4 regions of the Mesorhizobium sp. RCAM 05099 genome follow, and region 1 is predicted to be linked to each of the others. Evidence: predicted binding sites of a transcription regulator. Region 1 holds the regulator's gene; each other region holds the start of a gene.
What was found. Region 1 encodes LexA, which represses DNA repair genes until DNA is damaged. Its sites were predicted from a motif close to TGTTCNNNNTGTGTTCNG; they were not measured.
Positions count from the first base shown of each region.

Region 2: the regulator LexA is predicted to act here: its motif matches at 2,909-2,926, upstream of dinB (DNA polymerase IV).
Region 3: the regulator LexA is predicted to act here: its motif matches at 2,929-2,946, upstream of AC56QQ_RS14740 (ATP-dependent helicase).
Region 4: the regulator LexA is predicted to act here: its motif matches at 5,688-5,705, upstream of ruvC (crossover junction endodeoxyribonuclease RuvC).

Region 1 is NZ_CM185035.1:3,693,377-3,700,731, reverse strand. Features, by position in the region: gene kynA (tryptophan 2,3-dioxygenase) at 1-493, shown strand, start outside; gene kynU (kynureninase) at 498-1,745, opposite strand; gene AC56QQ_RS18105 (GntR family transcriptional regulator) at 1,907-2,641, shown strand; gene lexA (transcriptional repressor LexA) at 3,023-3,763, shown strand; gene AC56QQ_RS18095 (ComEC/Rec2 family competence protein) at 3,757-5,901, opposite strand; gene gltX (glutamate--tRNA ligase) at 6,003-7,355, shown strand, end outside.
Region 2 is NZ_CM185035.1:2,697,888-2,705,242, forward strand. Features, by position in the region: gene rsgA (ribosome small subunit-dependent GTPase A) at 1-520, opposite strand, end outside; gene AC56QQ_RS13280 (SRPBCC family protein) at 850-1,371, opposite strand; gene dinB (DNA polymerase IV) at 1,607-2,854, opposite strand; gene AC56QQ_RS13290 (winged helix-turn-helix transcriptional regulator) at 3,009-3,437, opposite strand; gene AC56QQ_RS13295 (dihydrofolate reductase family protein) at 3,595-4,182, shown strand; gene AC56QQ_RS13300 (2OG-Fe(II) oxygenase) at 4,309-5,052, opposite strand; gene AC56QQ_RS13305 (methylated-DNA--[protein]-cysteine S-methyltransferase) at 5,049-5,603, opposite strand; gene AC56QQ_RS13310 (hypothetical protein) at 5,751-5,984, opposite strand; partial or broken gene ada (bifunctional DNA-binding transcriptional regulator/O6-methylguanine-DNA methyltransferase Ada) at 6,006-7,138, opposite strand; partial or broken gene AC56QQ_RS13320 (winged helix-turn-helix transcriptional regulator) at 7,205-7,355, opposite strand, start outside.
Region 3 is NZ_CM185035.1:2,998,346-3,005,700, forward strand. Features, by position in the region: gene AC56QQ_RS14735 (endo-1,4-beta-xylanase) at 1-121, opposite strand, end outside; gene AC56QQ_RS14740 (ATP-dependent helicase) at 214-2,889, opposite strand; gene AC56QQ_RS14745 (flavin-containing monooxygenase) at 3,030-4,316, opposite strand; gene AC56QQ_RS14750 (helix-turn-helix transcriptional regulator) at 4,442-6,082, opposite strand; gene AC56QQ_RS14755 (glucose/quinate/shikimate family membrane-bound PQQ-dependent dehydrogenase) at 6,338-7,355, shown strand, end outside.
Region 4 is NZ_CM185035.1:1,049,456-1,056,810, forward strand. Features, by position in the region: gene AC56QQ_RS05140 (PH domain-containing protein) at 51-659, opposite strand; gene AC56QQ_RS05145 (DMT family transporter) at 729-1,664, opposite strand; gene AC56QQ_RS05150 (Lrp/AsnC family transcriptional regulator) at 1,767-2,246, shown strand; gene AC56QQ_RS05155 (sulfite exporter TauE/SafE family protein) at 2,389-3,159, shown strand; gene AC56QQ_RS05160 (DUF2269 family protein) at 3,203-3,754, opposite strand; gene AC56QQ_RS05165 (hypothetical protein) at 4,089-4,469, shown strand; gene rcdA (protease adaptor protein RcdA) at 4,993-5,526, shown strand; gene ruvC (crossover junction endodeoxyribonuclease RuvC) at 5,747-6,256, shown strand; gene ruvA (Holliday junction branch migration protein RuvA) at 6,270-6,890, shown strand; gene ruvB (Holliday junction branch migration DNA helicase RuvB) at 6,934-7,355, shown strand, end outside.

The sequences.
Region 1 (7,355 bases):
GCTCGGCCAGTCCTCTGGCTTCCAGTCCTGGCAAAATCGCGCCATCGAATTCACGGCCGGCAACCGCAACCCGGCCATGCTCGGTCCGCACAAGCACCGGCCGGACCTCAGCCGGAAGCTGGAGGCTATCCTGGCCGAGCCATCGCTCTACGACGAAGCGCTGCTGCTCTTGGCGCGCAATGGATTCGACATCGGCGCCGACGCCAGGCGCACGGACTGGCGTGAGACACGCACCGAGAATGAAGAGGTTCTGGTGGCCTGGCAGACCGTCTACCGCGACCCGCAGCGCTACTGGATGTTCTATGAGCTGGCCGAAAAACTGGTCGACTTCGAGGATTATTTCCGCCGCTGGCGCTTCAACCACGTCACGACAGTCGAGCGCATCATCGGCATGAAGCGCGGCACCGGCGGCACGTCGGGCGCGTCCTATCTGAAGAAGATGCTGGAGGTCGTCCTGTTTCCGGAGCTCTGGACGGTTCGCACCCGGCTCTGACTTCTCAAGTAACGGCCGTTTTGACCGCGAAGCGAGCATCCTGCCAAGCGCCGGTGCGCAGGATATCTTCCAGCACCTCGACCGCCTGCCAGACATCCTTGTAGCCCACATAGAGCGGCGTGAAGCCGAAGCGGATGGTCGACGGCGCGCGGAAATCGCCGATCACGCCACGCTCGATCAACGCCCGCATCACCTGGTAGCCATGCGGATGAACGAACGACACCTGGCTGCCCCGCTCATTGCCATTGCGCGGACTTTCGAGTTCGAGGCCGTAGGCGCCGCATCTGGCTTCGACGAGCTGGATGAACAGCTCGGTCAACGCAATGCTTTTCTTGCGCACCGCCGCCATGTCGACCTCGTCCCAGAGGTCCAGCGCGCCCTTGAGCGCCCGCATCGACAATACCGGCTGCGTGCCGCACAGGAACCGGCGGATGCCGACGCCAGCCGCATAGCCCTGTTCGAAGGCGAAAGGCCGCGCATGGCCCCACCAGCCGCTGAGCGGCTGGCGGACATCGCCATGGTGGCGCTTTGCGGCATAGATGAAGGCCGGCGAGCCCGGGCCGCCATTGAGGTACTTGTAAGTGCAGCCGACAGCGAAATCGGCATTGGCGCCGTCGAGCTCGACCGGCAAGGCACCCGCCGTGTGGCAAAGGTCCCAGACGATCAGCGCGCCGGCTTGATGGGCCTTGCGCGTCAGCGCCGCCATGTCGCGCAACTGGCCGGATTTGTAGTTGACGTGGTTGACCAGGATGACGGCGACGCGCTCATCGATCAGCTCTTCGATGGTTGGCGCATCGACGCCCTCGAGCCGCAGCACAGTGCCCGGTCGCGTCGATGCCACGCCTTCGGCCATATAGAGGTCCGTTGGAAAGCTGTCGCCCTCGGCGACGATGACCGACCGGTCTGGCCGCATGCCAAGCGCCGCGTGAAGCACCTTGTAGATGTTGATCGAGGTCGTATCGCAGACCACCGTCTGGCCAGCCGCGGCGCCAATCAGGCGTCCGAGCTGGTCGCCGAGCGCGACCGGCATGTCGAACCAGCCGGCGGTGTTCCAGGCACGGATGAGGTCCTGCGCCCATTCTTGTGTCGCGGCCTTCTGGATCTCGTTGAAGACGGCCGGTGAAGCGGCACCCAGCGAATTGCCGTCGAGATAGATCACCCCTTCCGGCAAGACGAAGCGATTGCGCATGGAGCGCAGCGGATCCGCGGCATCCAATGCCTCGATTGTTGCGAGATCGGGAATTGCATTCATGATCGATTGTCCTCCGCGCACACGCGCGCCCAGATGAACACGACAGGTGAAATCGGCCGGCCGATCATGCGCAGTCTGCCGGATTGTGTCAAACATTATATATAATTTACACCACAGAAGATTTTCATATATAATTGATGCGCTGTGCGCGGATGGCAACGATGTTGGATGATGGACACTCGAAGACTGAAGCGGCCTACAGGCTGCTGCGCCGCGATATCCTCACGACCCGCCTGAGACCCGGCGCGCCGCTCAAGCTCAGCACGCTGCGCAATAGCTATGGCATCGGCTGGACACCGTTGCGCGAAGCGCTGTCGCGACTGGAGGCGGAGCGCCTGGTGACTTCCATCAGCAATCGCGGCTTCGCCGTCGCTCCGGTCTCGCGCGCCGAACTCGAAGATCTGTCACGCGCCCGGTTGGTGATTGAGCTGCCTCTGCTCCAGGAATCGATCGAGAAGGGCGGCCATGAATGGGAAGATGCCGTCGTCACGGCCCACTACCGGCTGTCGCGCTGCAAGACCGCGGTTGATGACCCTTCAGATGAAGTGGTCGACGGATGGGATGAAAAGCACGAGGCCTTCCACGCGGCGCTGCTCAGCGCGGCAACATCCCCCTGGCTGCTCAACTTCCAGTCCACCATCGCGGATCAGTTGCGTCGCCATCACCGCTTCCTGGGCCTTGCGCCAACGTTGCGGGCGGCCACCGGCCAGTTGCATGGCTATGAGGAGGCCATGGAGGCGTTGCGACGGGCTGTCGCGATCGAACATCACACTGCGCTCATGGAAGCAGCGCTGGATCGTGACATCGAACGCGCGAAAGCGCTGATGACGGTGCACATCGGCTATACGCTGCATGTCTATGTCCATGCCGGTGACGGCAGCCCAAACAGGCAATGAGGTAGACGAACTGAGGCAAAAGCCGATATAGGAATTTCTTGGGCAAAAGTTGGCGTTTTGGCTTCGTTTCGTTCACGGCGGGCGAACGACTGGTGAAAGTGAAAAAGCAGCTTCCCGACGTCTCTGGGCGACTGAGGCCAAGCCTCGGCACACGCTGGTCCACAGGCCGTTAACCATAACAATTTCAACGTGTGCAAGTGCACTGTGGCGGCGGCCGGCCGGGGATCACGGCCCGCTGCCAAGCGCCAAATAATTTCAGCCGTCTTAACAAATTCACTAAACTTTAAACGGTTGCGGAACACAACTGGAACAGATAGTGTTTGTTCTGGGTTTGTTTTTCGATTCTGGTTCAAACCTTCGTTCAATGCCTCGGGGGCCGCCATGCTGACGCGCAAGCAACATGAACTGCTGATGTTCATCCATGAACGGCTCAAGGAAAGCGGCATTCCGCCCTCCTTCGACGAAATGAAGGAAGCGCTCGATCTCGCTTCAAAATCCGGAATTCATCGACTGATCACGGCGCTCGAGGAACGTGGCTTCATTCGCCGGCTGCCGAACCGGGCGCGCGCCCTGGAAGTGCTGCGGCTGCCCGATTCGATCGCGCCCGGCCTCAACGCGGCGCGCAAATTCTCTCCAAGCGTCATCCAGGGCAGCCTCGGTCAAGGCGGCGGCCTTGGCCGGCAGATCAAGCCGGCGTCTTCACGCATGCCCTCGGCCGGCAATGACGACGACGTGGTCTCCGCGGTGTCGATCCCGGTGATGGGTCGCATCGCCGCCGGCGTGCCGATCGACGCCATCCAGCATCAGACGCATTCGATCTCGGTGCCGCCGGACATGATCATGGGTGGCGAACACTATGCCCTGGAGGTCAAGGGCGACTCGATGATCGAGGCCGGCATCTTCGATGGCGATACGGTCATCATCCGCAATGCCGATACCGCAAGTCCGGGCGAGATCATCGTGGCACTGGTGGACGACGAGGAGGCGACGCTGAAGCGGTTTCGCCGCAAGGGTGCCTCGATTGCCCTCGAAGCCGCCAATCCGGCCTACGAAACACGCATTTTCGGACCGGACAGGGTCAAGGTGCAAGGCAAGCTCGTTGGGCTGATCAGGCGCTACTGATCAGTGCTGGTGACCGCCTTTTCAGGGTTGCGATAGGGCGGCAGGCCCCTCGCCTCGCGTGAGAATTTGCGCTGGGTGTGCCAAGGTCGATATGGCCTGTTCACAGCGAAGCTGACCGTTGCTGGCATGATTGCCGATCGACGATCGAAGAAGACGGCCGCACTGCCTTTGCGGGCGAGTTGCCGCTTGGTGATGACCAGAACCAGCGGATTGTGACAGGGATCATAAGCTGTCGCGTCATTGATGACGATCAGTTCCGCGAAGCCGCAGGCCTTCCACGCGTCCTTGCGATCCTCGACTTGCGCAATGATAGCGCCAGACGGGTGCCTTGCGAGACATACGCCGGCGGTGCAGTAGAAAGGCGCTCCCAGCGGCAGTTCGGCGGAATCCGCGATGTCGAATTGTCCGTCTCCCTTGTCGAACACCTCCGGCACGACGACGGTTTCGGATGCCAGTGCGCGTTTCCAGTTGTCGACGGTGAATTCGTTCGGACGCGCCCGGCTGACCGCGAGTTCGCCGCCGCCGATCGGCAGCGCCACCAGCCTCGCGTCCTCCGAGATCAGCACATCCGGCGCGCGCGTATCCGAAACGGTCAACAGGCCGGCAAGCGCGAATGGCAGTGCCAGGAGCCGCAGCCATGTCGTCGCCATCGTCGCAATGACTAGGGCGATCGCCACCAGCAGCACGGATTGCTGTGAAATCAGCCCGACGGCATCGATCGGTGAGCGTTCCGAGATCCACGCCGACAAGACGATCATCGCGGTCAGGCCTTTGCCCATCACATAGAGGAAGGGACCATCGACGCCGAACGGCATCGCCAGCGCGCTGAGAACGGCGAAAGGCATCACAACCAGCGAGACGATCGGCATGACGGCCAGATTGGCGAACGGGCTGAGCGGCGAAACGCGCTGGAAATGCCAGATGGCGAAGAGCGCCGTCGCGCTGCCGGCGATGATGGAGGTCATGGCAAGGCCACCCATCGCCAGCAGGAATTTTCGCGTCAGGAAACTGGGCAATGACCGCTTTGGCGGCGGCGGTCTCGTCTTTCCCGCACGATGATCCGACCAGCCGGCATAGGCACCGACCAGCGCCATGTGCAGTCCGGAAATGGAAATGATGTGATAGATGCCGGTCCGCCGCATCGCTTCGTTGATTTCATCGGGAATGCCGGCGCGCACGCCGACGATCAGCGCAGCGGCGATTTCACCTTCGGCGCCACCGACGCTGCCCCTGATATGGTCTGCAATGGCTTCGCGGGCATTCTCTACCGCCGAGGAAAGACGGGCCGCCAGCGGCATGTCGTCGTTATCGGCTGTGACGATCCTTGGATTGCCAAGGAAGAAGCCGCTGCCGCCTATTCCGGAGAAATAGCTGTCGAAAGAAAAGTCGTAGCTGTTCGGGCGCACCGGGCCGGTTGGCGGCAACAACTTGGCGTAACCCGATATCAGGGAGCCGGCGGTCGTTTCGGCCGGTATCTTGCGTGCCGAAAGCCGAACGCGTTCCGGCATATAGCGTAATTTCGGCCGTGCGGTCGACGTCACGTCGATGGTCAGCCGAATGCGGCCGCTCTCCATCTGGTCGAGCGAGACGACGCGGCCGGTGACTTGCGTCGAGATCTCCGAGCCCAGCATCTGAGTTCCGGCCCGCCACGTCTCGACCTTGCCGGCAAGAAAGCCCAGCGCGCACAACAATGCTGCCATGAAGCACAGATGGGTCATCGGCCAGGGACGCGAGACAAGCGCACAGAGCCCCGCGAGGGCGACAACCGCGACGGGTTTTGCAAAGTCAGGCTCCGTCGCCAGGGAAAAGTAGCCGACCGCTCCGCCAGCCAGGCAGACCGGCACCAGCAGGAAGGCAATGCCTCGGTCAAGTTCGAGGTCCGCCGCCACTGCCGCGCTATGGCGCAGGCGAGGCAGCGAAACCCGACGGAATTGCCGGTGCAGGCGCAGGATCGCGCCGGCTTCTGCAACCGGAACGGGATTGGAGACATCCGCCTGTAACGGATGGTCTCCGGGGCTCGGCACGAGGGGCAATGACGATGGCAGCGAGGTCGGCGGAGGCGTCGCAAACAGGGACCGTTCGCTGACGCCAATGGCGGCGTCCTCGCCCTGATCCGAGCCCCAGCCTCGTCCAGCCATCGGGTCTGCCCCTTGCGCCCTCGACACCCTATGCTACATGAACGCGCAACGCGCGAAAGTCCGCGCATCCACACCCGCTTCAGCCGTTTCCCGAGAGTTCCATGCCCGACAAGGTCGTCACCCGTTTTGCCCCCTCGCCCACTGGCTTCCTGCATATTGGCGGAGCCCGCACGGCGCTGTTCAACTGGCTGTATGCAAAGCACACCAGCGGCATCATGCTGCTGCGCATCGAAGACACCGACAGGGAGCGTTCGACCGACGCTGCGACCGCAGCCATTCTCGACGGGCTTTCCTGGCTCGGTCTGACCTGGGACGGCGAGCCGGTGTCGCAGTTCGAGCGCGCGCCGCGCCACCGCGAGGTGGCTGAAGAACTCGTGCGCATGGGCAAGGCCTACTACAGCTACGAGACACCTGCCGAGTTGGAGGCGATGCGGGAGGCCGCACGCGCCAAGGGCCTGCCGCCGCGCTACAATGGCCAGTGGCGCGACCGCGCCCCGTCCGAGGCGCCCGCGGGCGTCAAGGGCGCCATCCGCATCAAGGCGCCTACCGAGGGCGAGACGGTGGTGCACGACCGCGTTCAGGGCGAGGTGCGTTTTCCCAACAAGGACCTCGACGATTTCATCATCCTGCGCTCGGACGGCAATCCGACCTACATGCACGCTGTCGTCGTCGACGACCACGACATGGGTGTCACGCACATCATCCGTGGCGACGATCACTTGACCAACGCCGCCCGGCAGACGGTCATCTATCGCGCGATGGGCTGGGACGTGCCGTCGATGTCGCACATCCCGCTGATCCACGGCGCCGATGGCGCCAAGCTGTCGAAGCGGCACGGCGCGCTCGGCGTCGAGGCGTATCGCGCCATGGGCTATCTGCCGGAGGCGCTGCTCAACTATCTGGCGCGCCTCGGCTGGAGCCACGGCGACGACGAGATCATGTCGATCAAGGACATGATCTCCTGGTTCGACATCGGCGACGTCAACAAAGGCGCTGCCCGCTTCGATTTCGCCAAGCTGGAGGCGTTGAACGGCGTCCACATGCGGCGCATGAGCGATGCCGAGCTGTTCGACATCTTCATCGCCACCTTGCCCTATCTCGAGGGTGGCCCGGCCATGGCCCCGCGCCTCGACGACAGGAACAAGGCCCAGTTGCTGGCAGCACTTCCAGGCTTGAAGGAGCGCGCCAAGACGCTGGTCGAGCTTGTCGATGGCGCCGCCTTCCTGTTTGCCACCCGACCGCTGCCGATCGACGACAAGGCGGCACTATTGCTCAATGACGATGCCCGCAAAATCCTGCGCGGGGCCCACGAAGCCTTGAGCGCTGTTTCAGGTGACTGGACGGCCGCCGCGGCTGAGGCAGCAATCCGCGACTACGCGCAGGCCGGCGGCCATAAACTCGGTGCCGTGGCCCAGCCCTTGCGCGCCGCGCTGACCGGCAAAAGCACCTCGCCG
Region 2 (7,355 bases), 1.0 Mb from region 1:
CAGGCAATCCGCGCTGCAGCGCGCTCGCCTGCCTTTGGTATGCCTCGGCGTCTTCAGCGGTATCGGCCTTGGTCAGCAGGATCACCGGGGTCGTTCCAGCCTCGTTGGCCAGCGCCAGGTAGCGTTCGAGCCGGGCGATGTTGAAATCGGCATTGCAGGAGGTGACGATGAACAGCGTGTCGACATTGGCCGCGGCAAGCTGCGGCACCCTGCCGCCCTGGGTGCGGCGCTCCAGCACCGTCTTGCGGGTCAGGCGGCGCCGCAGCAGGTGGCTATGCGGCTCGACCAGCACCCAGTCGCCGACGGCATAGTCGCCGGTGTTGGCTTGCGGCGGCAGTGTCAGGTCCGTTTGCCCGGTCTGAGACAGGCCGCTCAGGCGGTCACGATGCACCATGGCAATGCGTGTCGGGACGAGGGTCGCCTCATCCGGATCGAGCTGATCGCCGAAAAAATCCGACCATCCGAGGCTTGCAAGCGACAGTGACGGGGTGTCGGGAGAGGGCTTCACGGCTTTGACCAAGGGTAGGGCGTCGCAGACATCGGACAGTATCCCCGGCGAAATGAGAGAGGGCGCGGACCTCTCGGGATAGGCGATCCACCCGAGAGGCTGTATGGGCGGCATGACGGGATTTGGCAAGCATTGCTGGCGAGAAGGGGCGGCTGGGATGGTTGGGTGAGGGGCGGGGCGAGACGTGGATCCGCCTCCCATGCAGACCTAACCGCTTCAATTCGGGCCAGAAAGACCAGGGACTAACGGCCGATGCCGGCTAGGGACCAGAATCCATTCCATCCCGATGGAATCGGGATGGGTTCTATCAAGGATCGCAGCCGTGCCGACCCTCGCCTCGCTCAGCCTGTCGAAGGGGCTGGCTGCGCCCCCGCCGTCTTGAAATAACGGGCTGCGTCATTCGCCATCCGGCCAGTGCACCAGCGTGCGTATGCATTCGCAAAGATCAGGCCAAGCCAACGGGCCGGCGCCGCTTCCGGCAGGTCGTATTCGATGAAGACCCGAAGCCGGGACCATTTCGCCTCGGGTACTATTTCAAAGCCCATCCGATAGCGGCCGACTACCCAGAGATTTGGTGTTCCGATGATCTCCCAGACCTTCAGTCTGGGAGGCATCCGGACTGTGACCACCTGTTCCGCAGACAGTGCAATTCCAAGTATTTTTCCATGGAAACCGAACTTGGAGCCGACCAAACGAGCTTTCCCTGCGTCGAACTCGTAGTCCATTTTCGAACCGAGCATCATCCAGGACGAGGCGCTCATGTGAGCCCCGAGGTGCCTGTGGTCGTCGAGATAGGCGAACACGGTCTCAGCCGTGGAGTCTATTGTGGCAGTAGCCTCGGTGGAACGCGAGAATGCCGGCATAATCTCACCTCCGGTTCATCCCCACATTTCAGGGAAACTTGGGAAAAATCCGATCCTGTCGAATGAGACTTGGCAAACTAGCGCTACCCAAGGTGCACGGCATTGATTTGTGTCAAGCAGCGATGCGCAATCGGTGCCGTGCTGAACAGTGTTCTCGGCTTGGTGTGTCGGTGGCCTCATGGCGGCGTCTTGTACGTTGCTCATGAGCACCCGACTGGCGCGCTCAGGGCACGGCTCACAATTCCTTCTCCGCCAGTTCCCTGAACTCGTCGGGCACCGAGCGCGCCGCCTCCAGCGCAACCGTGCCGTAGCCGACCGCCTGCTTGCCGAAGCGTTGGCGGATTTTGTCGATGGCGCGGTCGGCGCCGAAGCGCGCCAGGCCCTTGCGCGTACCGGGCCGGCGCTTCTCGTCGGCGAGGCCGAGCGGCAGTTCGAGCTGCAACTCGGCGCTTTCCTCGAGATGCGAGACCGAGATTGCCAGCAGCGAGATCGTTTTCTCTCGGCGGTGGTCGGCGAGCACGCCGCGCACCAGATCGCCGGCGATCTCGGCCAGCATCGTTGTCGCCGAGATCGGCTGGTCAAGCGTGATCGAACGGGTAACGGCGCTGAGATCGGCGAAGCGCACGCGCACCGTCACCGTGCGGCCCGGCCGCGCCTTGGCGCGCAGCCGGCTGGCGACACGGTCGGCCAGATGCAGCAGAGTGGGCACGTAGACGTCGGCCACGGCCGGTTTGCGGCCGAGCGCCGACTGGGCGCCCGCGGAGCGCGCCCTGCGCTTCGTCTCCAGCTTTCGCGGGTCGCGGTTCCAAGACAGCGCGGCGAGCTTTTCGCCGGCCGCCGGACCGAGCAGGCGCGTCAGCGCGCCGCTGTGCGTCCGGGCCAGCTGGCCGATGGTCTCGACGCCGATGTCGGCCAGCCGCGCCTTGGTCGCCGGGCCGACGCCCCACATCAGCGAGACCGGCAAATCATGCAGGAAGGCCAGTTCGGTGCCGGGATCGACCACCACCAGCCCGTCGGGCTTGGCGACCTGCGAGGCGATCTTGGCCAGATGCTTGGTGCGCGCCACGCCGATCGAGATCGGCAGTCCGAGTTCGGCGCGGACGCGGCGGCGGATGTTTTGGGCAATCTCCCGCGGTGAACCGAACAGATGCGTGCAGCCGGCGACATCGGCGAAGGCCTCGTCGATGGAGATGCGCTCGACCACGGGCGTGAAATCGTCGAGCACCTTGATCGCCGCGTCGCCCAGCCGCTGGTAATCGCCAAAATTGCCGCCGACGAAGATCAGTTGCGGGCAGAGCTCGCGGGCCTTGCGGCCTGGCATGCCGCCACGCACGCCGAAGGCGCGCGCTTCGTAGGAGGCGGCGAGCACGACGCCGCCGCCGACCGCGATCGGCTTGCCGCGCAGCGACGGATCGAGCAGCTGCTCGACCGAGGCATAGAAGGCGTCGAGATCGGCATGCAGGATGGTGGCTGTCGTTTCCATGCCGACCATTCGCTCGCGGCCGCACCGGCCGCATATCCGGAGTTGCTTATGAATATGAACAAATAGAGAACAAAGATAGCTCGCTGTCAAGCAGATGAGACCGGCGTTGGCGGGCTCGGCGGTTCATTTCCTCCGCGAGGGGAGGTGCAGTGCCTCAGCCTGTCGACTGGCCGACATGCTCGGTTCGCAACGCCATTTTCATGCGATCGAGCGCTGCCTCGCCACCCGCCGCCAGGTCGTCGGCGATCCGGGCGAGCCTGTCGTCGGCGTTGCGGTGCTTGCTCCCCCAGGCGCCGAGCGTTGCGAGCACGGGCAGAAGGTCGATGCCGGCCTCGGTCAACCGGTAGACCGTCTTCAGCCCATGCGTCGGGTCGTCGCTTCTGGTGAGGATACCTTCGTCCTGAAGCGTCTGCAGCCGCTCGGCCAGCGTGCGCGAGGAGATGCCCTCGTCGGACTGCAGGAATTCGCGAAAATGCTTTTTCCCGGCAAAGACCAGGTCGCGGATGATGAGCAGCGTCCAGCGGTCGCCGAGCAGTTCGAGCGACAGGTTGATCGGGCAGCCGGACTTTCCCCTGGTCGACATCCATATGCTTCCATTTGTAAATCACTTTACTATTGACACCATTACCGGCACGCGTCAAATGGTTCCAAAAGTAAATCGTTTCCAACCGTGACGGCTCGCCAGGAGCACAATTTCGCGCGCCCCCTTTTGATCGCAAACCGAACGAGGAGAATGGACGATGAGAAAGCTCATCCTTCAGATGCAGATGTCGGTCGACGGCTTCGTCGGCGCCTTCGAGGACCATCACTGGCAGCTGTGGGAATGGGGCGACGACAGCGCCTGGGACGACGAGCTGAAAAAGGACTTCAACGCCGTCTTCGCCGGTATCGACACCATCCTGCTGAGCCGCAAGATGGTCGAGGAGGGCTATCTGACCCATTGGGGCAACGCGGCGAGGAACTATCCGCGAGACCCTTTCCATGCCTTTGCGCAACGTGTCGTCGAGGTCGACAAGGTGGTGCTGAGCGACAGGCTCAAGGTCTCGCGGTGGGAACGCACCACGGTCGCCAGCGGCGACCTGCCGCGCGAGGTGGACGCGCTGAAGAAGACCAACGGCGGCGATATCGCGGTGTTCGGCGGGGCGGGGTTTGCGTCGGCGCTGATCGCGGCCGGGCTGGTCGACGAGTTTCAGCTGTTCATCAACCCGGCGGTGCTGGGCGAGGGGCGCCGGATCTTCGACCTGCGCGGTTTCCAGAAGCTGCGCCTGCTCGGTTCGAAGGCCTATGCCTGCGGCATGGTGGTCAACCGCTACGCGCCGGCCGGCTGATACGGAATGCCGCGCGAAGGCATCGCGCGGCGGAAAATAGTGTTTGGGTGGAATCGCTTGCCCGCTTTCCTTCGTTTTCAAGATGCGGTCGCCGTAAGGGCGGCCGCGTCGGATCGCGGAGGCCACTTACCTCGCGTCGTGAAAGATGATGCCGACGGTGTGGCGCATGCCTGAGCGCAGCCGGCTGACGCCGTGGCGCAAATTGACGCGGTAGCTCCCTTTCGTTCCCTGCACCGGCCGGTTGTGGACGGCGAAGGCAACGGCGTCGCCCTGGCGCAGCGGCACCACTTCGACCCGGCTCTGCATGCGCGGCCGCTGCTCGGTCAGCGCGAACTCGCCGCCGGTGAAATCCTCGCCCGGTTCGGAGAGCAGGATCGCCACCTGCAGCGGGAAGGCGAGGTCGCCATAGAGGTCCTGATGCAGGCAGTTGAAGTCGCACGGCACATATTGCAGCAGTAGCGGCGTCGGCCGCGTCTGGCCGGCGGCATGGCATTGTTCGAGAAACTCGGCATGCGTCGCGGGGTAGCGCATGGCGAGGCCCATGCGTTCGTTCCACCGGTTGGCGACCTCGGCCAGCCTGGGATAGAGCGCGCTGCGCAGGCCGCCGAGCAGGTCGGGCAAGGGATAGCGGAAATAGCGGTACTCGCCCTTGCCGAAGCCGTGCCTGGCCATATGGATGTGGCTGCGGAAATGTTCTTCCTCGGAATAGAGGCCGGCGATCCGCCGGCATTCCTGCGGCGAGAGCAGCTTTTCCATCACCGCGCAGCCGAAGCCGTCGAGTTCGGCGGTCAATGCCGGCCAGTCGTAACCGGCGACGCGTGTTTCCGCTGCCTCGACGACGGACGCGGCAACCTCGGTGTGGGTGTTCATATGGTGGCCTCCTTGTCGAGCAGAGCGCGCTTGCGTTCGGCACCCCAGCGGTAGCCGGCCAGCGTGCCGTCGGTGCGCAGGACACGGTGGCACGGAATGCCGAGCGCGATCGCGTTGGCGGCGCAAGCCGTCGCCACGGCGCGGGCGCCGTTCGGCTGGCCGAGACGCCGGGCAAGTGCCGTGTAGGTGATGGTGGCGCCGCACGGGATGGCGCGCAGCACGTCCCACACACGCTGCTGGAACGGCGTGCCGTGGCGCATGTCGAGCGGCAGGTCGAGACCGACGCCGGGCGTTTCGATGAAGCGGGCTATTGTCGCGAGATCGTCGCGCAACCCGGCCTCGTCCTCGACCAGCATCCAGCCGGGGAAGTGGTTGGCGAGGTCCTGCTCCAGCGCGTCGGCGTCGGAGCCGATCAGGATGGCGCAGACGCCGATATGGCTGCGGGCCGCCAGCACTTTTCCGATCTCGGATTCGCCGATGGCATAGGCGATGGTGTCGATGGGGGCAGCGTAGGGGGCAGCCGCTTTCCCATTGGTTTGCATGAGGTTCATTGCCTTCACTCCTTTGTGTGTGCCTGAACCCTAGCCAGGTGCCGGCCGGCCCTCACTCCGGTGCTTGCTTTCAAATTCAAATCTCAGGCTCTAAGGGTGAGCGGCAAGGCGCTGATTTTGAACCGTTCGCACTTCGCCCAAGGTGCCTCACGCGATACGAGTGACGGAGACCTCGCCGAGCAGGAACACTTCGCCGGTCAACAGCCGCAGCTCGATCTCGCCGGTCGCGGTGCGGTTCCACTCGGCTTTGCCGTCATCGACAAGCGCGCCGATGGTGGCCATCACCAGGGACTTCGCGTTGGAGGCGCGCCGGCTGCCGGCGGCTTGGGCCTGGCTCGTCGCATCGGCGCTGCTCTCGGGAGACCTTGCCATCGCGCCCATTGCCGCCAGACCCTCCTGCTCTCAGGCCCGTGAGGAGCGATATGCGTCATCGGGTGCCTTCACCGATCCGCCGGGCGCGGCCTCACGGTCGAGCAGCGCGCGCTTGCGCTCCGCTCCCCAAGCGTAGCCCGACAGCGCGCCGTCCTTGCGGATCACCCGGTGGCAGGGAATGGCCACGGCATGATTGTTGGCGGCGCAAGCGGCGGCGATGGCGCGGGTCGCCCTTGGCGACCCGATGCGCTGTGCGATCTCGGCATAGGAGACTGTCTGGCCGACCGGGATATCCTGCAAGGCTTGCCAGACACGCTGCTGGAACGCCGTGCCGCGCACGTCGAACGGCAGGTCGAGACCGAGCGCCGGCGCCTCGACGAAACCGACGACGCGAGCGACCAGCGCTTCATAGTCGCGGTCGCCGCCGATCAGACGCGCCTTGGGGAAACGGTCCTGCAGGTCGCGCACCAGCGCGTCGGGATCGTCGCCGAGCAGGATCGAGGCGACGCCCTTCTGACTCGACGCGACCAGGATGGCGCCGAGCGAGGATTCGCCGACGGCGAAGCGGATCTCCTGTTTGGCGCCGCCGGCGCGATAGCGTGTCGGCGTCATGCCGAGCATGCCGGTCGATTTCTCGTAAAAACGCCCGCTTGAATTGAAGCCGGCATCGTAGATCGCCGTTGTCACGCTGGCGCCGTCTTCCAGGCCCTGGCGGACCCGGGCGGCGCGGTGGGCGGCGGCATAGTCCTTCGGCGTCAGCCCGGTGACGGCCTTGAAGATGCGATGGAAATAGCCGGCGCTACGGCCGGCGGCGTCGGCCAGTTCGCCGAGCGACGGTTCTTCCTCGCTCTGTTCAATCAAGCGGCAGGCATCGGCGACCATCGCGGCGTTGCCGGCCTCGAGCGAAGGGCCATCCGGATTGCAGCGCCGGCACGGGCGAAAGCCGGTCGCCCGGCCTGATCCAGCGTGTCGTGCAGTTGGACATTCTTCGGGTTGGCGCGCCGCGACGGGCAGGAGGGCCGGCAATAGACGCCGGTCGTCGCCACCGAATACCAGAATTGTCCGTCGGCCGATTTGTCGCGCGCGACGATGCGCGCCCAGCGCGGATCCTCGGCAACCGGCAGCGGCTTGGCTTTCAGGTCTCTGGCCAGGATGATGAACATGGCCGCATTGAAGCCGCCAGAAGCCGGCCTCGCCACCCGTTTCCTGACAAGCGCCCCTCGGCTCTCCTACGCCGCGCGCTTGGGCTCGATCGCGAAGGGGCTGAGGCCGAGCCAGGTCTGCATCTTCTTGCCGATACCCTGGTCGCCGGTCAGGGAAACCTTCGCCCCAGCCTTCTCGACCGTAAGCAAGCCCATCCAGATCGCCGTCATCGTGTGC
Region 3 (7,355 bases), 700 kb from region 1:
GCGGCTTCAACTGCCATTCGGGCACGATCAGCCGGCAGTGATGCGCAAGCAGCCGGCGATACAGCGGATCGGAATGTCCGGAAAAGGCGCAGCCGATCTCCAGCCCACGGGACTTTCCCAAGTCGCCGAGCGATAGGCCGCGACAATCCAGATCCGTTGCCCGCTGGGTTTCGATATCCGGGGGCGGGGAGGCAACATGGGGCACCGCCCCTTTCACACCGCCGCCACGAACCCGTCCAGCACGCGTTTCTGGCCGGCCTTGTCGAAGTCGATGGTCAGCTTGTTGCCTTCGATGGCGGAAATGTTGCCGTTGCCGAATTTCTGGTGGAAGACGCGGTCGCCGACATTGAAGGGGGACGGCTTGTCGGCGACGGATTTGGCGACCAGTTCGCCGTCGATGGTGCGGCCCTTGACCGAGGTGCGGCCGGCGCCATAGCCGGAATCGGTCTCGCCATAGCCAATGCGCTCGACCTGGTGGCCGGAGCGCGAGCCCCAGTTGCGGTCGGTCGCTTCGGTGCGGTTGGCCTGCGCGCGCTGCCAGCCCGGCGTCGCGTAGGTGTTGGAGAAGGCGCCGGATTTTTCCGCGCCGCCATTGTTGCCGCCGACGCTGTCGAAGCGCGAGGCGCCGTAGGGGTTCTGTCTGCCTGCACCCTGGCCGCCACGGCCCGGGGCGAATGAGCCGCCGCCATAGGAATTGCCGTAGCCGCCATAGGAATTGCCGCTTTCGGCGACCTCGACATGGGCTTCCGGCAGTTCGTCGAGGAAGCGCGACGGTATGGTCGATTGCCAGAGGCCGTGGATACGGCGGTTGGAGACGAACCACAGATGCAGGTTCTTCTTGGCGCGGGTCAGGCCGACATAGGCAAGCCGGCGCTCTTCCTCCAGCCCGGAACGTCCACCTTCATCGAGCGCGCGCTGATGCGGGAACAGGCCTTCCTCCCAGCCGGGCAGGAAGACCGTCTCGAACTCGAGGCCCTTGGCCGAATGCAGCGTCATGATGTTGACGGCATCGAGCTCGGCGTTCTGCTCGGCGTCCATCACCAGCGCGACATGCTCGAGGAAGGAGCGCAGCGATTCGTATTCCTCCATGGAGCGGATGAGCTCCTTGAGGTTCTCCAGCCGGCCGGGGGCTTCGACCGAGCGGTCGTTCTTCCACATGTCGGTGTAGCCGCTCTCTTCGAGGATGGTCTCGGCGAGCTCGGTGTGCGGCGTGGTCTCCAGCGCCTTCTGCCAGCGCTCGAAATTGGCCGATACCTCGCGCAGTGCGGCGCGCGGCTTCGGCTTCAATTCGTCGCTTTCGGCCAGCTTGGCGGCGGCTTCCAGCATCGGCACGCGAAGCGCGCGGGCCGTGTCGTGGATCTGGCGGATGGTGGCCTCGCCCAGCCCGCGCTTGGGCACATTGACGATACGCTCGAAGGCAAGGTCGTCGGCGCCTTGCGCGACGACGCGGAAGAAGGCCAGCGCGTCGCGGATTTCGAGGCGCTCATAAAAGCGCGGACCGCCAATGACGCGGTAGTTGAGGCCGAGCGTGACGAAGCGGTCCTCGAACTCGCGCATCTGGAAGGACGCGCGCACCAGGATGGCCATGTCGTTGAGATTGTGCTTCTGCCGCTGGTAGGCCTCGATGGTCTCGCCGACGGCGCGGGCTTCCTCCTCGGAATCCCAGGCGGCGTGGACATGCACCTTGCCATCCTCCGGCTCGTCGCGGTCGGTGAACAGTGTCTTGCCGAAGCGGCCCTCATTGTGGGCGATGAGATGGGAGGCGGCGCCCAGTATGTGCGCGGTCGAGCGGTAATTGCGCTCCAGGCGGATGATGGTGGCGCCTGGAAAATCCTTGTCGAAGCGCAGGATGTTGTCGATCTCCGCGCCGCGCCAGCCATAGATCGATTGATCGTCGTCGCCGACGCAGCAGATATTGACCTTGTTGTCGCTCACGGCCGCACGCGAGCTTCGCTCGCTGGCCTCCGCGGGGGCGGCCTGGCCGGCCGACGCCCGGTCGGGCTTGCGGCCTTCGGCCGATCGCAGATCCGTCGATGTTGTGGGGCGTCCGGCATCGGGCCGCTGGGCCAGCAGGCGCAGCCACATGTACTGGGCGGTGTTGGTGTCCTGATACTCGTCGACGAGGATGTATTTGAAGCGCTTGTGGTACTCTTTCAGCACGTCGGGATTGGCGCGGAAAATGCGGATCGGGTGGCAGAGCAGATCGCCGAAGTCGCAGGCATTCAGCGTCTGAAGCCGGGCCTGATAGGCCTTGTAGAGTTCGCGGCCCTTGCCGTTGGCGAAGGCGCGTGCGTCGCCCTCGGCGATATCGGCCGGCCCTTGCCCCTTGTTCTTCCAGCCGTCGATCATCTGGGCGAACTGCTTGGCCGGCCAGCGCTTGTCGTCGAGCCCCTCGGCCTGGATCAACTGCTTGATCAGCCGCACGACGTCGTCGGTGTCGAGGATGGTGAAGTCGGATCTCAGGCCCGCCAGTTCGGCGTGGCGGCGCAGCAGCTTGACGCCGATCGAGTGGAAGGTGCCGAGCCATGGCATGCCCTCGACCGCTTCGCCGACCAGATGACCGATGCGGGTCTTCATTTCGCGCGCGGCCTTGTTGGTGAAGGTCACCGCGAGGATCTGCGACGGGAAGGCCTTGCCGGTGGCGAGGATGTGGGCGATGCGGGTGGTCAAGACACGGGTCTTGCCGGTGCCGGCGCCGGCCAGCACAAGAACCGGACCTTCGGTGGTTTCCACCGCCAGCCGCTGCTCGGGGTTCAGCCCCTTCAGATAGTCCGGCGCGTTGTTGTGACCGCTGCGGGCAGCCATGGCGCGCGCGGCAATGCCCGATGGGGCCGAGGGCCGCGCATTGGGTTCATCGAAAAAAGGTATGTCTTCGGAAAAGCCGGACATTGCCCCGAATGTAGTGATTCGGTGGCGAAAGACCAGAAGTGTCTACGTTTTGTTCCGGTATAGAAGCCAGATTGCCGATCGCCGTGCGAACATTTTCGCCCCGGCGCTCGACAATCCGCTCAAATGCGCTCTGCCGGGCCTTACCGGGCTGCTGTCCGCATCCGTTCGCCGATCTTGTCGGCCACATAGCCGGCATCGCGTGCCGCACCATGGATCATCGTCGAGGACGTCGAGTGCTGGAAATGCAGGCCGCAGACATAGAGGCCGGGTTCGCCTTCCACAGCGCCGCGATACTGTTTCACCCGGCCGGTTTCGTCGAATATCGGCAGCTTGATCCAATCCAGCCCCGCCCGGAAACCCGTGCACCAGATGATGTTGGCGACATCGAGAACCTGGCCGTCGTCGAGCATCGGTTTGCCGTCCTGGACGCCGGCGACGCGGGACACCCGGCGGACGCCGGCAGCGTCCAGGTCCTGCGGCTTGACCCGGATCAGCGGCAGGCCATGGGAGAGTTGCTCAGGCTTGGCCTTTCGGCCCATTGGCGTATCGACGGTGAGCAGCCGGTGGAAAACAATACGGAAGACGACCGGGAGGACCAGACGCATGGCGAAATAGCCATTGTAGGCGACGGGGATGTTGCCCGGATGCCGGCCAGCCAGCCAGACCTGGTGCGTAGGCGCGAGATCCATGGCGATTTCCGCACCGGAATTGCCGGCTCCGACCAGCAGCACACCGCCCGGGTTAAGCTGAGAAGGATTCTTGTAGGCGCTCGAAGGCAATTGCCGGATCGACGGATCGAGCAGCGCGGCAAAATCTGGGATCTTCGGTTTCTGGTAGCTCGAGGCCGCGGCCACGACATGGCTCGCGACGTAGCGGGTCCGGCCGGACGTGACGATGTAGCGGTCGCCGGAACGGGTCACCTCGTCGACCTTGACGCCGGTGCGCACCGGCAGGGCGAATTTTTTCGCATAGGCCTCAAGATAATCGGCCATGTCGTCCTTGCTCGGGAACGAATAGCGGTCACCGGGAAAGGGCATGCCGATCAGCCCGTCAAAGCGCGCGGGCGTGAACAGGCGCAGCGAATCCCAGCGTGAACGCCAGATGTCGCCGACGCGTTCGCGTGCCTCCAGGATGACGAACTTCAGGCCCTTGCGGGCGAGATGATAGCCGACGGACAGGCCATTCTGGCCGGCGCCGATGACGACGACATCGACATGTTCTTCCCGGAGCGCTGACCGCGTTTCGTCACCTGATGGCGCCTGGCTGCCCGCTGCCTGCAGCGCGCCAGCCTCAAGTTGCGTGAACGCCGCCCCTTGCTCCAGCAGTGAGCCGGCACGTGCCTTGGTCTCGGCGATGCCGATATCGCGGCTGCCACGTGGCTTCATTGCGTGCATTGAAGTCGGGCCAAGTGTCGAAGTCGGATTCATGATCGTCTCCATGGTTTTCGTCAACCGGGGAGCAAAATAGCGAATCGGCGCACCGACGCTTCGGGGAGACACCCCATCAGACAAAGAAATGGCATGGGGATTTTTACCCATGCCGCAGCGTCGCCTTAGAGCAGGCCGTTCTGGAAAGCGTAGGCTGTCGCCGCAGCGCGCGAGTTGACCGCCAGCTTGTCGAATATGTTGCTGACATGCCGGTCCACGGTCTTTTCGCTGAGACCCAACTCAGTCGCTATCAGCCTGTTGGTCTTGCCGGTGGCGACAAGGCCTAGGACTTCGATCTCGCGCCGGGTCAGGCCGTGCGGACGTGAATTTGTCGGCGCGATCAGCGCGGTGACACGGTCGCGGTCGGGCGCTGCGCCAAGTTCCGTGAAAATCGCCCGGGCGGCATCGAATTCAAGCTCGGCGCTGTCCTCGTCGCCAAGCTTTCGGCAGGCCTGCCCGGCCAGCACGCGCAACCGCGCCTCCAGATAGGGAGCGCCGGCGTGCTGCCAGATCGTCAGCGCGGCACGGAAGTGGCCGAGCGCTGCCGCCGGATTGTCTTCACTCAGCTCGATTTCACCTCTCGCCCGGGATGCCATTGCAGCAAGAATGTCGGTCGCGAAACGATCGGCGATCGCCTGCAATTCCTCGCAGGCGTCGCGCGCCTCCTCGACTGCACCCACAGCGATCATGATCTCGATCAGCGCCGGTAGCAGGCGGGCGCGGCTCAGCGGAGTGTTGGTCGTGCCAAGCACGCGGCGAATGGTTGCCGCCGCCTGTTCGGCCCGGCCTTGCATGAGACGCAGCAAGGCCATGCCGGGCTGGGGTTCGAGCCCGAGCCGGCTGGCGGCACGGTAAAGCTCCTCGGCGGCGGCGAATTCACCGCGCAGCCGATGGATTTCGGCCTCCTGATAGGCCGCGCCGGCCGTCGTCTCGTTGCCGATCACGTGGGCCAGTGACTGGGTCGCGCGTCGAGCCTCGGCAATTGATTCCTGCCAAGCGCCGTTCAATTCCATGATTTCAGCGCGGTGCAGCAGACAAATGCCGTTGAACTGGACCAGCTGTGGCTGCGACCCGCACCAGTTCGACAGCGCCTCGGTCCACTCGCGCGAGCGGTCGAGCGCATAGACTTGCCGGCACGCGGCGATGAGGTTGCAATAGATCAAGCCGGTGATGATCGGCGAAAGCTTGCCATCGGCGGCTGGCAGCATGGCCTCGTCGAGTAGGGCGATGCCTTCCTCGATCCTGCCTTGCCGTACCAATGCGCGGCCGAGATAGCATCTGGCGAAGGCGATCAGGTCGATATCGCAACAGCGTTCGCCGATCGCCAGCGCCTGCCTTGCCAGCGCCTCCGATTCCGGATCGTTACCGGTCAAGAGTTCCTTCTGCGCCGCCAACAACACCAGATAGCCTTGTGCGGCGCATTCGCGGCCAAAGCCGTCCGCCAGGCGCTGCGCCCGCTGTAACCAGACTGTTGCCCGCCCTTCCTCGCGCAGTGCCAGAAGCCGGAAGCCACCGAAGAATGCCCAATACGCTGCCTGGTCGTCACGGCCAGCGTCGAGATGGATGTTGAAGAGACGCTCGCCGGTGGCGAAGATTTCTTGATCGCGGTCCAGCATACCGGCCGACCAGAGCAGCCGTTCCAGGTCTTCCGGACCGAGCGACGTGATTTCGTCCGTTGCCCGCAGCAGCTCGAATGCATCTGCCCACGCCCGCCGGTCGTAGGCGTGACGAGCCTGTTCGAGCAACGAGGCGGCATCGGCTTTCATGGGCAAAGCATAGCATTTCCTGATGGCCGGCAGAAGAATGGCGAATGCCAGCGCCCCTTCAGTTCGGAATGAGCGGTACCAGGACCAGAGCACGGAATGACGCGCATTTTATCCAAGCGCCCCCTGATTTGACACCGCACACGGGCGGGCGGAAAACTGCCGCAACGATATGGAACAGAATCGAAAGCAGGCTAGTTTCCATTTCGTGACGGCGGTATTCGGCCGCCCGCCCGCTGGGCTTGAAGGAGTGTCGTTGTGGCAACCGTCCTTACCGCCGTGATCCTATTCCTCATCGGTCTGGTGCTTGGCGGCGGCGGTATCCGCCTGGCGATGCTGGGCGGCAGTTGGTACTACATCATCGTCGGTCTCGCCTTCCTGGTCACCGCCTGGCTGCTCTACCGGCGCCGGTCGACAGCACTGTGGCTTTACGCGGCGATCGTGCTCGGCACGCTGGCCTGGGCGGTCTGGGAAACCGGCTTCGACTGGTGGGAACTGGGCCCGCGTGGCGGCATCATCGTGCTGGTGGCGTTGTGGCTGTTGACGCCATGGGCGAGGCGGGGCCTTGCCGGGCCCGACGGCCGGGCGCCGCTCATCCTTGCCGTGCTGGCGTCACTGGCGGTGGCCGGCTATTCGATGACGACGGACCCAAAGGACATTGCCGGCGAACTCGACACCGACAAGGTGATCCCCAACGCCAATCTCGGCGGCGATGTGCCGGCAGGCGAGTGGCACTTCTATGGCCGCACGCCGTTCGGGCAGCGCTATTCGCCGCTCGACCAGATCACGCCGGACAATGTCGCCAGCCTGCAGCCGGCCTGGACCTACCGCACCGGCGATGTGAAGGGACCCGACGACATTGGCGAGACCACCTATCAGGTGACGCCGCTCAAGATCGGCGACACGCTCTATATCTGCACGCCGCATAATTTCGCCATCGCCATCGACGCCGCGACGGGCAAGGAGAAATGGCGCTACGATCCCAAGATCAAGCTCGACAAGGACCGCCAGCACCAGACCTGCCGCGGCGTTTCCTACTATGCCGATGCCGCCATCGCCGCCGGCCAGCCTTGCGGAAACCGTGTCTACCTGCCGACGTCGGACGCGCGGCTGCTCGCGCTCGACGCCGCCAGCGGGCAAGTCTGTCCTGCCTTTGCCGAGGGCGGCACGCTGAACCTCTTGACCAACATGCCCTATCCGAAGTCGGGCTATTATTATTCGACCTCGGCGCCGCTGATCGTAGGTGGCAAGATCATCGTCGGCGGCGCGGTCAACG
Region 4 (7,355 bases), 2.6 Mb from region 1:
GAAGATGGTTGGATTGCGGCATAGAGCAAAGTGCCGGGATTGAACAGGCGCTAGCTGTCAGGCGACGACCGGCGATCGGATCGAAGGGCGTTGCTGGCTTTCGTTACGATGTCGAAGACTTTCGACGGATCCTCGATGCCCAGAAATTGCGGAACCGGGTCAAGAGCCGGAGCCCAGCCGCCAAAACCTTGATAGCGAGACTGGGACCAACCACCCATCCCGGGGTTTCCGAAGAGGGATGACGCTGCCCCGAAACGCAGATTGCCACGCTTTGCTCCCTCGCCGCTCAGTTGGATATCGGGGAGACGCTCCAGATCGATCGATGTGAAACTGGAGAAAGGGGCGGTGCGCATGATGAGAATGCGCTTGTCCGTGACCGCATAAGAGATACGTCGTCTCAACCATGCGTCGAGCGCAAACCTGCCAAAGACAAAGAACAGCCCGATGCAGATGAACATCCCGCCCCACGCATCGAAGAAAAGCGGCGCACCTTGCCTTGTCGCCATATAAGTCCAGAAAATTGCAAACCCGCACCAGAGCAGACTGAACGGGATGAGAAACATGTCGCGACCGGTGAACAATACGCCCTGCGCGGGAAGACCGCTCCACAAGATGCGTTCGCGAGGCAACAGCCGTTTCTGAAAGGTCCCGACGTCCACGCCACACCCATCGCATGCGCCTGGACTTTCATTGCATGAGTCCTGCTTGCCTTGCAAATCGGCAGCGCTCTATCTGCTGGCTTGAGGATTTTGCACCGGCGTTTTTGACGTCCACAGCGTCCAGCCGAGATTCATGCCGGCGGCGGCGATCAGGATGGCGGCGGCGCCGGCGATCTGGCTCAGATGCAGCCGATGGCCGAAGGCGGTGACATCGACCAGGATGGCGACGACGGGATAGATGAAGGACAGCGAGCCCTGCAGATGCGTTGGCAGCTTCTGGATGGCGCCATACATCAGGATGTACATCAGCCCGGTGTGCACAACGCCGAGCGTCGCCAGCATGGCCCAGCTCCAAGGGTCGGCGGGAAGATGCGAAAGATTGGCGAAGGGCGCCAGCATGACGACGCCGACACAGACCTGGATGAGCGCGATCAGGTGCGGCGGCGTGCCCTTGAGCTTCTTGGTGACGATGGCGGCGACGGCCCAGAAGAAGGCCGCGCCCAGCGCCATGACGATACCGGCGAAATAGTTCGAGCCGACATCGCCGGCGTCAGGAGCGGCCTGCACGATCAGCACCATGCCGGCGAAGGCGATGGCGAGCCAGGTCAGCTTCGTCAGGGTCAGCCGCTCGGCGAAGAAGAGCGCGCCGAAGCCGACCAGCATGAAGGGCTGCGTGTTGTAGACAGCGGTGGCGATCGAGATCGACGCGCGCGAAAACGCACTGAAAAGCAGGAGCCAGTTGACGACGATGGCGACGCCGCCGAGCGCGGCAAGGCCGATGGCGCGCAGCGATAGCCGGTCGCGCAGCAAGCCGAGGCCGGCGCAGATGATGAGCAGCGTCAGCGCGCCGAAAGCGCAACGCCAGAACACCACATCCATGATCGGCTGGCCGGACAGGACGACGAACCATCCGATCGTTCCCAGGATCGCCATTGCGGCCGACATTTCGACCGTGTCGCGCACCGTATCGTTCCCAACAAACCTCCGAACCCGTTGAGCCGGCATGATCTCATGCAATGCCGAGGCTTTCTATCCGATTGGAGAGGTGGTATGGCCATATGACCTTATTATATTAGGCCATGGCTCCGAAACTATGAGAAATGTGAAATGCTGGACGATCTCGACCGACATCTGCTCGAAATCCTGGTCAAGGATGCGCGAACCTCGTTAAAGGAACTGGCTGCCCAAGTCGGGCTGTCGTCGCCAAGCGTTTCGGAACGGCTTCGCCGGCTCGAGGAGCGCGGCGTCATCCGGGCATTCACCGTCGAGATCGATCCGCTGGCGCTCGGCTATACCTTGCAGGCGATCGTGCGCATCCGGCCCCTGCCGGGCAAGCTGCATATCGTCCAGAAGCTGATCGAGGAGATCCCGGAGTTCGGCGAATGCGACAAGGTGACGGGCGATGACTGCTTTGTCGCACGGCTGTTCGTGCGCTCGATTGGTGACCTCGACGGGATCCTTGACCGCATCGCCGACAAGGCCGAGACAAGCACCGCCATCATCAAGGCGCAGCCGATCCGGCGGCGGCCGCCACCGCTCGATGCAGCTTCACCGCGTGACCGGGCAGGGCTTTTGCCGGCATCCTGAGCCGGCAGAACGCTGTCCCCGGCTGCCGGGGGAGCCTTCGCACCCACGACGCCGCGGCCACGCTCATATTTGCTGTCGCTCCGCTCAAGATTCTGGGTTATTCAAGCGTCGACGCGCCTTCCCTCCAGCCCAGCCCCTCCCCATGTCAGGCCTGTTTCTCGATCCGTGGTTCTACGCGGCCGCCATACCGGCGGTGATTCTGGTCGGCCTGTCCAAGGGTGGTTTTGGCGGCGCCGTGGGTTTTGTCGGCGTGCCGCTGATGGCGCTGACCATGCCGCCGGTGCAGGCGGCGGCCATCCTGCTGCCGATCCTGTGCCTGATGGACATCGTGTCGGTATGGACATGGTGGGGCGTCTACGATCGCAAGATGCTGGTCGACATGATGCCGGGCGCCGTCATCGGCATCGGCCTCGGCTGGCTGACAGCCGCACTCGTCACCGAAGAGGCGGTGCGGCTGATCGTCGGCGCCGTCGCCATCATCTTCGTCCTGCGCTGGCTCTATCTGCAGTTTCGTCATGGCGCCGACCATGCGGTCGCTCCCAACCGCGCGGCCGCCGCCGTCTGGGGTATCGTGGCCGGCTTCACCAGCTTCGTCGCCCATGTCGGCGGCCCGCCCTTCCAGGTCTATGCCTTGCCGATCCGGCTCGACCCCAAGGTGCTGTCGGGCACCGCCGCGATCTTCTTTGCCGCCACCAATGCGCTGAAGCTGGTGCCCTATTTCGCGCTCGGCCAGTTCGACACCGCCAATCTGACGGCGTCTGCGGTGCTGATGCCGCTGGCGCCATTGTCGACCATCGCAGGGGCGTGGCTGGTGCGGCGAATGCGGCCGGAAACCTTCTATCCCTTCACCTACGCTACCGTGGCGGTCGTGGCGGTGAAGCTGTTGTGGGACGGCATCGCCGGTCTGATGTAAAAGGTGAGGCGGCTGCACAGCCGCCCCTACCATCACGGCGCCGTCAGGCGGCGCTCGGCACGAGGCGACGGTTGCCGCCGAAGGCCAGCATGGCGCCCACCACGACGACCAGGACCATGCCGGCGAGGATGCCGATGTCATGCGCGGTCGGCTTGAGCACCATGTCGGCGATAATCACCAGCATCACCGCATAGTCGAAGCGCGCCGCGCTCATCATGCGCTGGCCGATGGCAAGGACCGCGGGCGTGATGCCCTCCTTGGCGATCATCGCCCCCATGCGTTCGCCGGTCGGCTTGAAGATGAACATGCCGATCGAAAAGGTTGTCGCGTAGCCGACGAGACCGATGACGATCCACAGATCGGAGAAGCCGACCCAGAAGCCGCACATGATGAGGCCGAAGATCAGGGTCAGCATCGACATCGGCGCGAAGAACCTGCCGCCCAGCTGCCCGCTGGCGCGCATCGCCTGCAACTTGTCCTCGATGTTGCCCGCGCGCTCGGCAAGCACGCCGAGGAGGAACAGCACGAAACCGCCCCCGACCCACAGAATGGCCGAGACGACGTGGAGGAATTTGACGATGGAATACCAATCCATGGGTTGCTCCTGGGGTGTTCTGGTGGGTTGCGGCGGGGCACGATTTGCACCTGCCGTCAGAGGAGCGGGCGTTTAGCGCCGCCGCTGTTTCGGAACGATGTCGCGAAAAAGCCGGCTCTGTTTCAGCCTCCTGCCCGGCGAACGAAGCCGCCGAGATAGCGAGCACGCAACCTGGTTTTCTGCTAGCACATGAAGTGTCGGGAGGGGTTGGCGCGACATCGTCCGGAAACATTGCCGATGCTAGTGCGCCGATGCCGGGAGCCCGGTGGCGAAAACAATCGCCTGACGATCAACCCATTCCCGCTGACGGGAAAAGGCAATTCGGGGGAACATTATGCAAGGGGTAGCACGAAATTTCTTCACGCTGGCCGTCATCTATGCGCTGTGCGGAATGGCGCTCGGCCTGCACATGGCGATCAGCCATGATCATGGCCAGATGCCGACCCACGCTCACACGATGGTCGCCGGATGGCTGATGTCGGCGGTGTTCGCCTTCTTCTACCATCTGTTTCCGGCGGTCGGGCAAAAGACGGTCGCCGTCGTCCATTTCTGGCTGACCGCAATCAGCGGCATCGGCCTGCTGATCGGCCTGTATTTCCTGCTTTCCGGCAATGCCGCGATCGAACCGCTGGTGGCGGCCTCTTCGATGGGCTTCTACGCTGCCATGCTGCTGTTTGCCTTCATCGCCTTGCCGGCGGTCTGGAAGACGGCCTGAACCGAGAGCCTGTTTGAAACTCTACCCTGGCGGCCATCTGATGGCGTTTTCTGTGTTTCCGGGGGCTCACGGACTCAAATGTCTGCTGCGCTCCGGCTCTCGAAACCCCATCCTATGACTCGCCGGAGCGACTTTCGAAACAGGCTCCGGACCTGAACCGAAGTCCGTTTCTGTGCTGTTACGGCACAGAACGGCGGGGTTCGGTCAAAAAACAATCGCGCGGTTAAGGCTGCATTAAGCTTTACAGGTGTTTACTATGTTCATCCAGTGATCTGGATTCTTACCGAGTGGTTGGAGCCACTTTGTTTGACGCCTCCCTGTTAAACTCCTGAGAGCCGCCTTATCCGCGGCTCTTTTTTTGTCCGCGTTCCAGGGGCGTCCGACATCGGATCGCCGTTAACCTTCTGTTAAACATGTGCTTGCCTTCACCGGTGACGAAGCGCATTTTCAAGCTTCACTCATCAGGGTGCCGGGGGTATCGGCAATAAGCCGAATGGCCGGTTGCAAGTGCAGGGGCGTAGCAATGAACGAGCCTTCGAAGGGCAGTGCGAAAACCGTCAAGCTGGCGGAGCGCCGGGTTTTTTCGCAATCCTTCAAGCCGCTCTACCAGGAAGGCATGGGCCTGGTCGAGCAAGCGGCCGAATATCTCGACGGCAAGGGCCGGGCCGAAGCGAAGAAACTTTCCAGGCTGGGCGCCACGCTCTATGCGGCCGAATCGATGCGGCTGACCACCAGGCTGATGCAGGTTGCGTCCTGGCTGCTTTTGCAGCGTGCGGCCAATTCCGGCGAGATGACCCGCGATCAGGTTGCTTCCGAAAAGTCCAAGGTTCGTCTCGACACCGCTTCAGCCAATGACGAAGCCGCCGGATGGGCCGAACTGCCCAAGGATTTCCTCGACCTCGTCAACCGCTCGCTTCGCCTGCAGGCACTGGTGCGTCGCATGGATGAAGAGATCTATGGCGATGGCGCCGTGGTCGACATGCAACCGATGGGCCGCCGCCCCAACCCGGTTTCCGACCAGATCAGCCTGCTGAACACGGCTTTCGCCCGCGGCTGATAGCCGGCATCACGACTCTACTCTGACGGACGCTTGACGCGGGTTTCCGCGCATCCGGTGCCCGCGGACTTCAGTACGCTTCGCTCCGGTTCTCGAAACCACCCCATCTGCCTCGCCAGAGCGCGTTCTCAAACAGCCTGTGCGGCTGTTACGAGCATTGTTGTTTCTGGTTTGTTCACATTTCGCTGGCATCGCTATCCGCCGGAGGTAAAGTTGGCGGATGGGGGAAGCGATTCGCATCATCGGTATTGATCCGGGGCTCAGGCGCACCGGCTGGGGCATCGTCGAGAGCCTCGGCAATTCATTGCGCTTCGTCGCCTCGGGCACCGTGCGCTCCGACGACAAGGCGGCGCTGGCGACGCGGCTTTGCCAGCTGCATGACGGGCTCGCCGAAATCCTGCACAGCGCGATGCCGCACGAAGCGGCGGTCGAACAGACCTTCGTCAACAAGGACGCTGTGGCGACGCTGAAGCTCGGCCAGGCGCGCGGCATAGCCATGCTGGTACCTGCGCGTGCCGGCCTTGTTGTTGCCGAATATGCTCCCAACGCCGTCAAGAAGGCGGTGATTGGCGTCGGCCATGGCGACAAGAAGCAGATCCACATGATGGTGAAAGTGCTGTTGCCGAAGGCCACTTTCGATACCGAACATGCCGCAGACGCGCTGGCCATCGCCATCTGCCATGCGCATCACCGGCAGAGCGTGGCCTACCGGATGGCGATGCTGGCGTGAGGGGTCATCAGGCATGATCGGCAAGCTCAAGGGCACGCTGGACGAGATCGACGAGGACCATTGCCTCGTTGATATCCATGGCGTCGGCTACGTCGCCTATTGCTCGGCACGCACGCTGGCGGCGCTGCCGGCGCCCGGCGAAGCGGTGGTGCTGTTCATCGAGACCTATGTGCGCGAGGACATGCTGCGCCTCTACGGATTCCAGTCGCAGCTGGAGCGCGAGTGGTTCCGGTTGCTGATGAGCAATGTGCAAGGTGTCGGCGCCAAGGTGGCGCTGGCCATCCTGTCGACGCTGGCGCCGGCGGATCTCGCCAATGCCATTGCACTGCGCGATATCGCCATGGTTTCGCGTGCGCCCGGCGTCGGCAAGAAGGTGGCCGAGCGCATCGTCACCGAGTTGAAGAACAAGGCGCCTGCCTATGCTGGCTCTGCCTCGGGCACCATCGGCCTGAAGCAGGAGCTCGGCGAAGGCGTCGCATCGGCGCCGATCACCGATGCCGTGTCGGCCCTGGTCAATCTCGGCTATTCGCGCGACACCGCGGCCAATGCGGTGGCGGCGGCACTGAAGACCGCGGGCGAGGATGCCGATGCGCCGAAGCTGATCCGCTTCGGGCTGAAGGAACTGGCGCGGTGAGAGCTGGCTTGTCCGGCTCCCTGCCATGTGCAAGGAAGGCAGCATGAGCCTGTCGCCCCGCCTGATTGCGCCCGAAAAACGCGGCGAGGATGCCGAGCAGACCTTGCGGCCGCAGACGCTCGACGATTTTGTCGGCCAGGCGGCGGTGCGGGCCAATCTCAAAGTGTTCATCGAGGCCGCCAAGGGCCGAAACGAGGCGCTCGACCATGTGCTGTTCGTCGGGCCACCCGGTCTCGGCAAGACGACGCTGGCGCAGATCATGGCGCGCGAGCTCGGCGTCAATTTCCGATCGACCTCCGGCCCGGTCATTGCCAAGGCAGGCGATCTCGCCGCACTGCTCACCAATCTCGAAGAAGGCGATGTGCTGTTCATCGACGAGATCCATCGGCTGAGCCCGGCGGTGGAGGAAATCCTCTATCCGGCGATGGAGGATTTCCAGCTCGACCTGATCATCGGCGAGGGACC